3 regions of the Nonomuraea sp. NPDC059194 genome follow, and region 3 is predicted to be linked to each of the others. Evidence: riboswitches for the same ligand, from Rfam matches in the RefSeq annotation. Region 3 holds a riboswitch; each other region holds the start of a gene.
What was found. Region 3 has a riboswitch for thiamine pyrophosphate ahead of ACFXJ8_RS42830 (purine-cytosine permease family protein). Riboswitches for the same ligand answer to the same signal wherever they lie in the genome.

Region 1 (2,258 bases), on a different contig from region 3:
ATGACCAGAAAGCGATCATCGCGGAGTTTGTCGGCGGCGTTCTTGACGCTGCCCGCCGTACCGAGGGGAAGATCTTCGGTGGCGTAGTGCAGGCGCATGCCGAGCTCGTCGCCGTCGCCGAAGTAGCTGCGCACCAGCGCGGCCAGGAACTGGACCGTGACCACGGTTTCGGTCAGGCCGTGTTTCCGCAGCAGCCGGAGCACGTGTTCCATGATCGGGCGGTTGACCACAGGGAGCAGGGGCTTGGGCTGGTTCGCGGTCATCGGCCGCAGCCGAGTGCCCTCCCCACCTGCCATGACGACCGCCTTCACCCGATCACTCCTTCTTCGCGGTTTCCCCGGGATCGCGCAGCTCTCCCCTGGCAGCGGTGACGAGCCGGCGCACCTGTACCACATACAACACGCCTGCCCACCAGTACAGACCCGTTCCCCAAATGGCGAACGCCCATCCGATAATCTTCGCGATTTCGGCATACCAGGAGCCGGTGTGCGAAGCCAGGAAGAGCAGCGGGAAGGCGTACATCAGATTGGCCATGGCCGCTTTGCCAAGGAAATGCACGGGCAGTGCCTTGTAGCCGTATTTGCGGAGCACGGGAAAGAAACATCCGACAAAGACTTCCCGTGCCAGGATGATCGCGACGAGCCACCAGGGGATCACCTCCCGCAGCACCAGGCCGAGCAGGGTGGCGAAGACGTAGAGCTTGTCGGCGGCCGGGTCGATGAGGCGGCCCAGCCGGCTGGTCTGGTTCCAGGCGCGGGCGATCTTGCCGTCGAGCCAGTCGGTGAACCCTGCCACCATGAGCAGCCCGATCGCCCAGCCGTCCGCCTTGGGCCCCAGAACCAGCCAAAGGAACACGGGCACGCCGAGGAGCCGCAGGAAGCTCAGCAGGTTGGGAACCGTCCAGATCCGGTCCTCCGCTGACGAAGGGGCGGAAGTTTCGCTCACGCTTGCGACCCTACTGCGTCGCCGACCTGCGCACGCTGCACGGTTTCGGGTCGGGGGTTGCGCGGCACCCCCGTGATCGGGTTACGGTTACGCCGACCAACGCGGGAGCCCGGTGTGACCGGGCTGAGAGGACGGCTGTCAGCCGCCGACCGCCAGAACCTGCTCCGGGTAATGCCGGCGAAGGGAGTTTGCGCGATGAGTGACGCGCGCTTTTCCAAGATCTACCAGGGCGACCTCCGGGTTCCGATGCGCCGCATCGAGCTGAGCGACGGCACGTCCTTCACCGTCTACGACACCTCCGGCCCCTACACCGACCGGAGCGTGGAGACCGACGTCACCCGCGGCCTGGCCGCCCTCAGGGAGCAGTGGATCCTCGACCGCGGCGACGTGGCCAGGTACGGCGGCCGCCAGCCCCAGCCCGTCGACGACGGCTACCGCGACCAGGGCGCGTGGAAGCGCGCGAGCGTCAACGCGTTCGCCGGCGCGCGCCGCGACCCCCTGCGGGCGGTGGGCGCGCCCGTCACCCAGCTCGCCTACGCCCGCAGGGGCGTGGTGACCAGGGAGATGGAGTTCGTCGCGGTCAGGGAGGGCGTGGACCCTGAGTTCGTCCGCGCGGAGGTGGCGGCGGGCAGGGCGATCATCCCCGCCAACGTCAACCACCCCGAGAGCGAGCCGATGATCATCGGCAGGAACTTCCTCGTCAAGATCAACGCCAACATCGGCAACTCCGCCGTCACCTCCTCGGTCGAGGAGGAGGTGGAGAAGATGACCTGGGCCATCCGCTGGGGCGCCGACACGGTCATGGATCTGTCGACGGGCCGCGACATCCACACCACCCGCGAGTGGATCATCCGTAACTCCCCCGTCCCCATCGGCACCGTCCCCCTCTACCAGGCGCTGGAGAAGGTCAACGGGGTGGCCGCCGACCTGTCGTGGGAGGTCTACCGCGACACCCTCATCGAGCAGTGCGAGCAGGGCGTCGACTACGTCACCGTGCACGCCGGCGTACGACTGGCGTACGTGCCGCTCACCGTGGGCCGCAAGACCGGCATCGTCTCGCGCGGCGGCTCGATCATGGCGGCGTGGTGCCTGGCGCATCACCGCGAGAGCTTCCTGTACGAGAACTTCGAGGAGATGTGCGAGATCCTCGCCTCCTACGACGTCGCCTTCTCCCTCGGCGACGGGCTGCGGCCCGGCTCCATCGCCGACGCCAACGACGAGGCACAGTTCGCCGAGCTGCGCACGCTGGGCGAGCTGACCAGGATCGCTCATGCGCACGACGTCCAGGTCATGATCGAGGGACCCGGTCACGT
Region 2 (2,258 bases), on a different contig from region 3:
TGGCAGCCGTGGGATCGCCGCGGCGGAGCAGGCGGGCGCCCGCGTGGTGGCCCGCGTACTGCACCATGTGGCCGAACTGCTCCGACCAGAAGTACGGGACCGGATCGTACACGGCATCCTCGCCGAGCAGCGTCGCCACGGCGACCTCGGGGGCGTTGAGCGCGGTGTCCCAGTGCTCCACGCGCAGCCTGGTGCGGAAGCGGCGCGACCACCACGCGGCGCAGTCGCCGACGGCGACGACGTTCGGCAGGGAGGCGCGCAGGTGCTCGTCGGTGACGACGCCGTTGTGCAGGTCGATGTCGGAGCCCGCCAGCCACTCGACGGCAGGGCGGACGCCGATGCCCGAGACCACCACGTCGGACTCGACGAAACCGCCGTCGACCAGTGTGACGCCGCCCTCGTCCACGGAGGCGACCATGGTGTCGAGCCGCAGGTCCATGCCCTCGTACCAGGGGATGGTGTCGGCGCCGACCTCGCGGCCGACCACATGGGCGAGCGGGGCGGGCCCGGCCTCGATCACGGTGATCTCGCAGCCCGCCCTGCGCGCGGCGGTGGCCACCTCGGCGCCGATCCAGCTCGCACCGACGATCGTGACCTTGGCGTCGGGGACCAGGCGGGCGCGCAGGGACAGGGCGTCGTCGAGGGTGCGCAGCACGTGCTGGCGGCCCTCGCCGTGCAGCCTGATCGGCTCGGCGCCCGTGGCGATGACCAGGCCGTCGTAGGCGATCTCGCCCTCGGTGGTCTCCACCACGCCGTCGCGCAGCCCCTTGGCCGACACCCCCGGCCGGTGCTCCACCCGCATGGCGTCGAGGTCGGAGTCGACGAAGCTGGAGTCGGCGGTGCCGAGCAGCACGGCCTTCGACAGGGGCGGGCGGTCGTAGGGCCGGTGCGGCTCCTCCCCGATCAGCGTGATCCTGCCGTCGAAGCCGCGAGACCTCAGAGCCTCGACGCTGCGTACGCCTGCCAGTCCCGCGCCCACAACCACAACGTGATTCACGTTCATGACCTTAACCAATCCACCGCTGACGACCAGGGTCCGGGCGGTGAGTAGGCTGGATGGCGGAAGACGCGCGGGAGTCCGGCCGTACCGGGCTGAGAGGAAGGCTTCGACGGGCCTTCGACCGCAAGACACCTGATCCGGATCATGCCGGCGAAGGGAGCGAGATGGATCTGATCGTGGGCGGCGGCGTGGTGGGCCTGTCCGTCGCCTGGCGGCTGGCCCGCTCGGGCGCGCGAGTCACGGTGATCGACCCGGCCCCCGCCTCCGGCGCCTCGCACGCGGCGGCCGGCATGCTGGCGCCGGTCAGCGAGGTCTCCTACACCGAGGAGCCGCTGCTCAGGCTGGGGCTGGCGGCGCTGCGGCGCTGGCCCGCGTTCGCCGCCGAGCTGGAGGCCGACAGCGGCCACCCGCTCGACTTCCGCACCCAGGGCACGATGGACCTCGCCTTCGGCGCCGACGACCTGGCGGCGCTGGAGGAGCTGGCCGCGTTCATGGACAAGCTGGGGCTGCCGGTGCGGCGGCTGACCGGGCGCGAGTGCCGCCGCCTGGAGCCGATGCTGGCGCCGTCGGTCAGGGGCGGCGTGCTGGCCGAGGGCGACGCGTGGGTGGACCCCAGGCGCGTCACCGCGGCCCTGCTGGCCGCGCTGGAGAAGGCCGGTGTCCCAGTGGTACGGCGACGCGTGGCCGAGCTTGTCCGCGACGGCTCGGCCGTGGTGGGCGTACGGCTGGCCCCCGGTGGCGCGGGCGATTCTGGCGGCGTGGGTGGCTCCGCCGAGGGCGAGGTCGTGCTCGGCGAGCGGGTCGTACTGGCGGCGGGCGCGTGGAGCGGCGGGCTGGCCGACCTGCCCGTCCGCCCCGTCAAGGGCCAGATCATGCGCCTGCGCTCGCCCTCTCCCCTGCTCGGCAGGTGCGTGCGCGGCATGGTCCACGGCTCGCCCATCTACCTCGTGCCGCGCGGAGACGGCGAGCTCGTCGTCGGCGCCACCCAGGAGGAGCTGGGGTTCGACACCCACGTGACGGCCGGCGGCCTGTACGAGCTGCTGCGCGACGCCAGGGAGCTGGTCCCCGGCATCACCGAGCTGCAGGTCGCCGACGTCGTGGCGGGGCTACGGCCCGGCACCCCCGACAACCTGCCGCTCATCGGCCCGTACGGCCCCGGCCTCACCGTCGCGACCGGACATTTCAGGGGCGGCGTCCTCATGGCCCCGCTCACCACCGCGCTCCTCGACGGCGAGGAGGGCGAGCTCGCCGCCCTGTG
Region 3 (2,258 bases):
ACTGGGTTACGCTGAATCGTGGCTCCGTTGCCGGTAATCGTTATCTCGGTGCTGACCGCCGGCAGGCCGTTCGGGCCATTGGTGTTGTTGTTGACGTTGTTGAGGGTGTACGGGCACAGCGGCGAGAGGACAATGGTGTCCGCGCCTGCATTGAGGTTGGCAGTGTTGATGGCATTCACCAGTCCAGCCCCGCCGCCATTTGGCCCGAAACACGGCACGAAGATGGTCGCCGCATGCGCCGTACCCTGCGCCCCTGCCACGAGTCCTGCGGCCATGCCGACAGCACACCCCAGAGCTGTCAGCCGCGACCGAAATCGCTTCTTCATTTCTTAGTCCCCCCGCGAACTGTTCCGCACAGCGATCCATTCCTGTGCTTGATCGCTGCGTTGTTACCCGTGCGCCGACGGGCCTCACCGGCAACAAAGGAACTCAACCAAAATAAGACCCAATCGCTACCAACCTGCTCATTTCGACTAAGCGGGGCGATGCGGCCGTCGCGCTTTGTGGGATTTCCAGGGATTAGGGGCGATTAATTCTTTTAGTGGTTAATGGTGGGTTTTGTGGCTCAGGTCCGCGCGTCGAGCCCGTCACCGTCGTCCTGAGCCGGGCGTCCCGGCCGCGCTTCGGAGGGGGCGCCTTCGCGGGGGTGGTTGAACGCGGACAAATGGTGCATCATTGGGGCGCGAGCTGGGCAGATCCCGGCCGCACCCACAAGTCCAAACCGCGGGAGCTCGGGGCAACCGGGCTGAGAGGGCAACTGCCGTTGCCGACCGCATGAACCTGTCCGGGTAATGCCGGCGTAGGGAGCGTGTGATGACGCATGTCGTCGACCCGAAGCATGCCGAAGTACCTCTGACCCTCGACGAGGCCCCGCCGAAAACATTGGGCGTCCTCGACCAGAGCGCCTTCTGGGCCAACCTCGGGGTCAGCCTTCTCGGCTTCTCCTTCGCCCTCTTCCTCATCAACCCCCTCCTCGACGACAACCCGCTGACCATGACCGCCGCGGTCACCGCGACGATCGTCGGCAGTCTCATCGGCACCGCCATGGTCGGACTGGCCGCCATCCCCGGCGCCCAGACCGGCCAGCCCGCGATGGTGCTGCTCAGAGGCCTGTTCGGGGCCAAGCTGTCCTACGTCCCGACCGTGCTCAACATCATCCAGATGCTCGGATGGGGCGCGTTCGAGCTGTGGGTCATCTCCGTGGGCGCCCAGGCGATCTTCGGTGACGCCGTGCCGTACGCCGTCTGGGTGGTCGTCGCGGGGGCGATCACCACGGGCCTGACGATCTACCCGCTCGGCGCGATCAGGCTGATCAGGCGGGTCGTCACGGTCGGTGTGATCATCTCGACCGTCTGGTTCGCGGTCACGCTGCTGCAGAGCGCTCCCACGCAGACCGGCGGCTCGTGGGACGCCTTCGCCCCCGCCGTCGACTTCGTGATCGCGCTGTCGGTCTCGTGGGTGCCGCTGGCCGCCGACTTCGCCAGGCACTCGCGCAGCAGCTCGGCCGCCTTCACCGGCGTGGTCGGCGGCTACACGGTCGCGCAGGTCGCGTGCCTGGCCATCGGCGTCTACGCGGTCGCGATCGCCGGGCACGACGCCGTGCTGGGCGACCCGACGGCGGTCTTCGGCCCGTTCGTCGCAGCCCCGCTGGGCGCGCTGTTCTTCGGCATCCTGGTGCTGCGCGAGACCGACCAGTCGTTCGCGAACGTCTACTCGGTCGCCATGTCGCTGCAGAACCTCATGCCGCGCGTCGACCGGCGGCTGTTCTCGGTGGCGATCGGCGTGCTGACGGTCGGCGTGGCGCTCCTGGTCGACGTCAACTCCTACAGCGCCTTCCTCAGCATCATCGGCGCCGTCTTCGTCCCGATGCTCGGCGTGCTCGTGGTCGACTACTTCCTGCTCGGCAGCGCCAAGACCTGGAACACCGGCGAGAACGCCCCCTCAAGATGGCTCATGACCATCCCGTGGGCGCTCGGCTTCTGCGCGTGGTGGCTGCTGGCGGCGCCGTCCACGATCCCGTGGTGGGCGGAGATCTGGGACGGCGCCCGCGCGGCGCTCGGCTTCACCCGCCAGCCGTGGATGAGCGCGGCCCTGGGCGCGTTTGTGGTCGCGGGCCTGCTCACCCTGGTCATCGGCCGGGTACGGCGGCGCTAGCGCTCGACCCGCAGCAGGCGTTCGAGCGCGGTGGGCCCGCCGGGATACCCGTCGCGATCGGCGACCCGGTGGCAGGGCACGATCACGCACACCGGGTTGCCGTT

Region 1: another riboswitch for thiamine pyrophosphate. It lies ahead of thiC (phosphomethylpyrimidine synthase ThiC); the one in region 3 lies ahead of ACFXJ8_RS42830 (purine-cytosine permease family protein).
Region 2: another riboswitch for thiamine pyrophosphate. It lies ahead of thiO (glycine oxidase ThiO); the one in region 3 lies ahead of ACFXJ8_RS42830 (purine-cytosine permease family protein).

What each region holds. Positions count from the first base shown of each region.
Region 1 covers NZ_JBHZBH010000009.1:29,438-31,695, forward strand. The annotation lists gene ACFXJ8_RS14220 (sugar phosphate nucleotidyltransferase) at 1-311, opposite strand, end outside; gene ACFXJ8_RS14225 (CDP-alcohol phosphatidyltransferase family protein) at 316-945, opposite strand; TPP riboswitch at 1,037-1,148, shown strand; gene thiC (phosphomethylpyrimidine synthase ThiC) at 1,141-2,258, shown strand, end outside.
Region 2 covers NZ_JBHZBH010000002.1:195,700-197,957, forward strand. The annotation lists gene ACFXJ8_RS03620 (NAD(P)/FAD-dependent oxidoreductase) at 1-1,003, opposite strand, end outside; TPP riboswitch at 1,061-1,176, shown strand; gene thiO (glycine oxidase ThiO) at 1,165-2,258, shown strand, end outside.
Region 3 covers NZ_JBHZBH010000076.1:3,012-5,269, forward strand. The annotation lists gene ACFXJ8_RS42825 (right-handed parallel beta-helix repeat-containing protein) at 1-275, opposite strand, end outside; TPP riboswitch at 714-824, shown strand; gene ACFXJ8_RS42830 (purine-cytosine permease family protein) at 814-2,154, shown strand; gene ACFXJ8_RS42835 (methylated-DNA--[protein]-cysteine S-methyltransferase) at 2,151-2,258, opposite strand, start outside.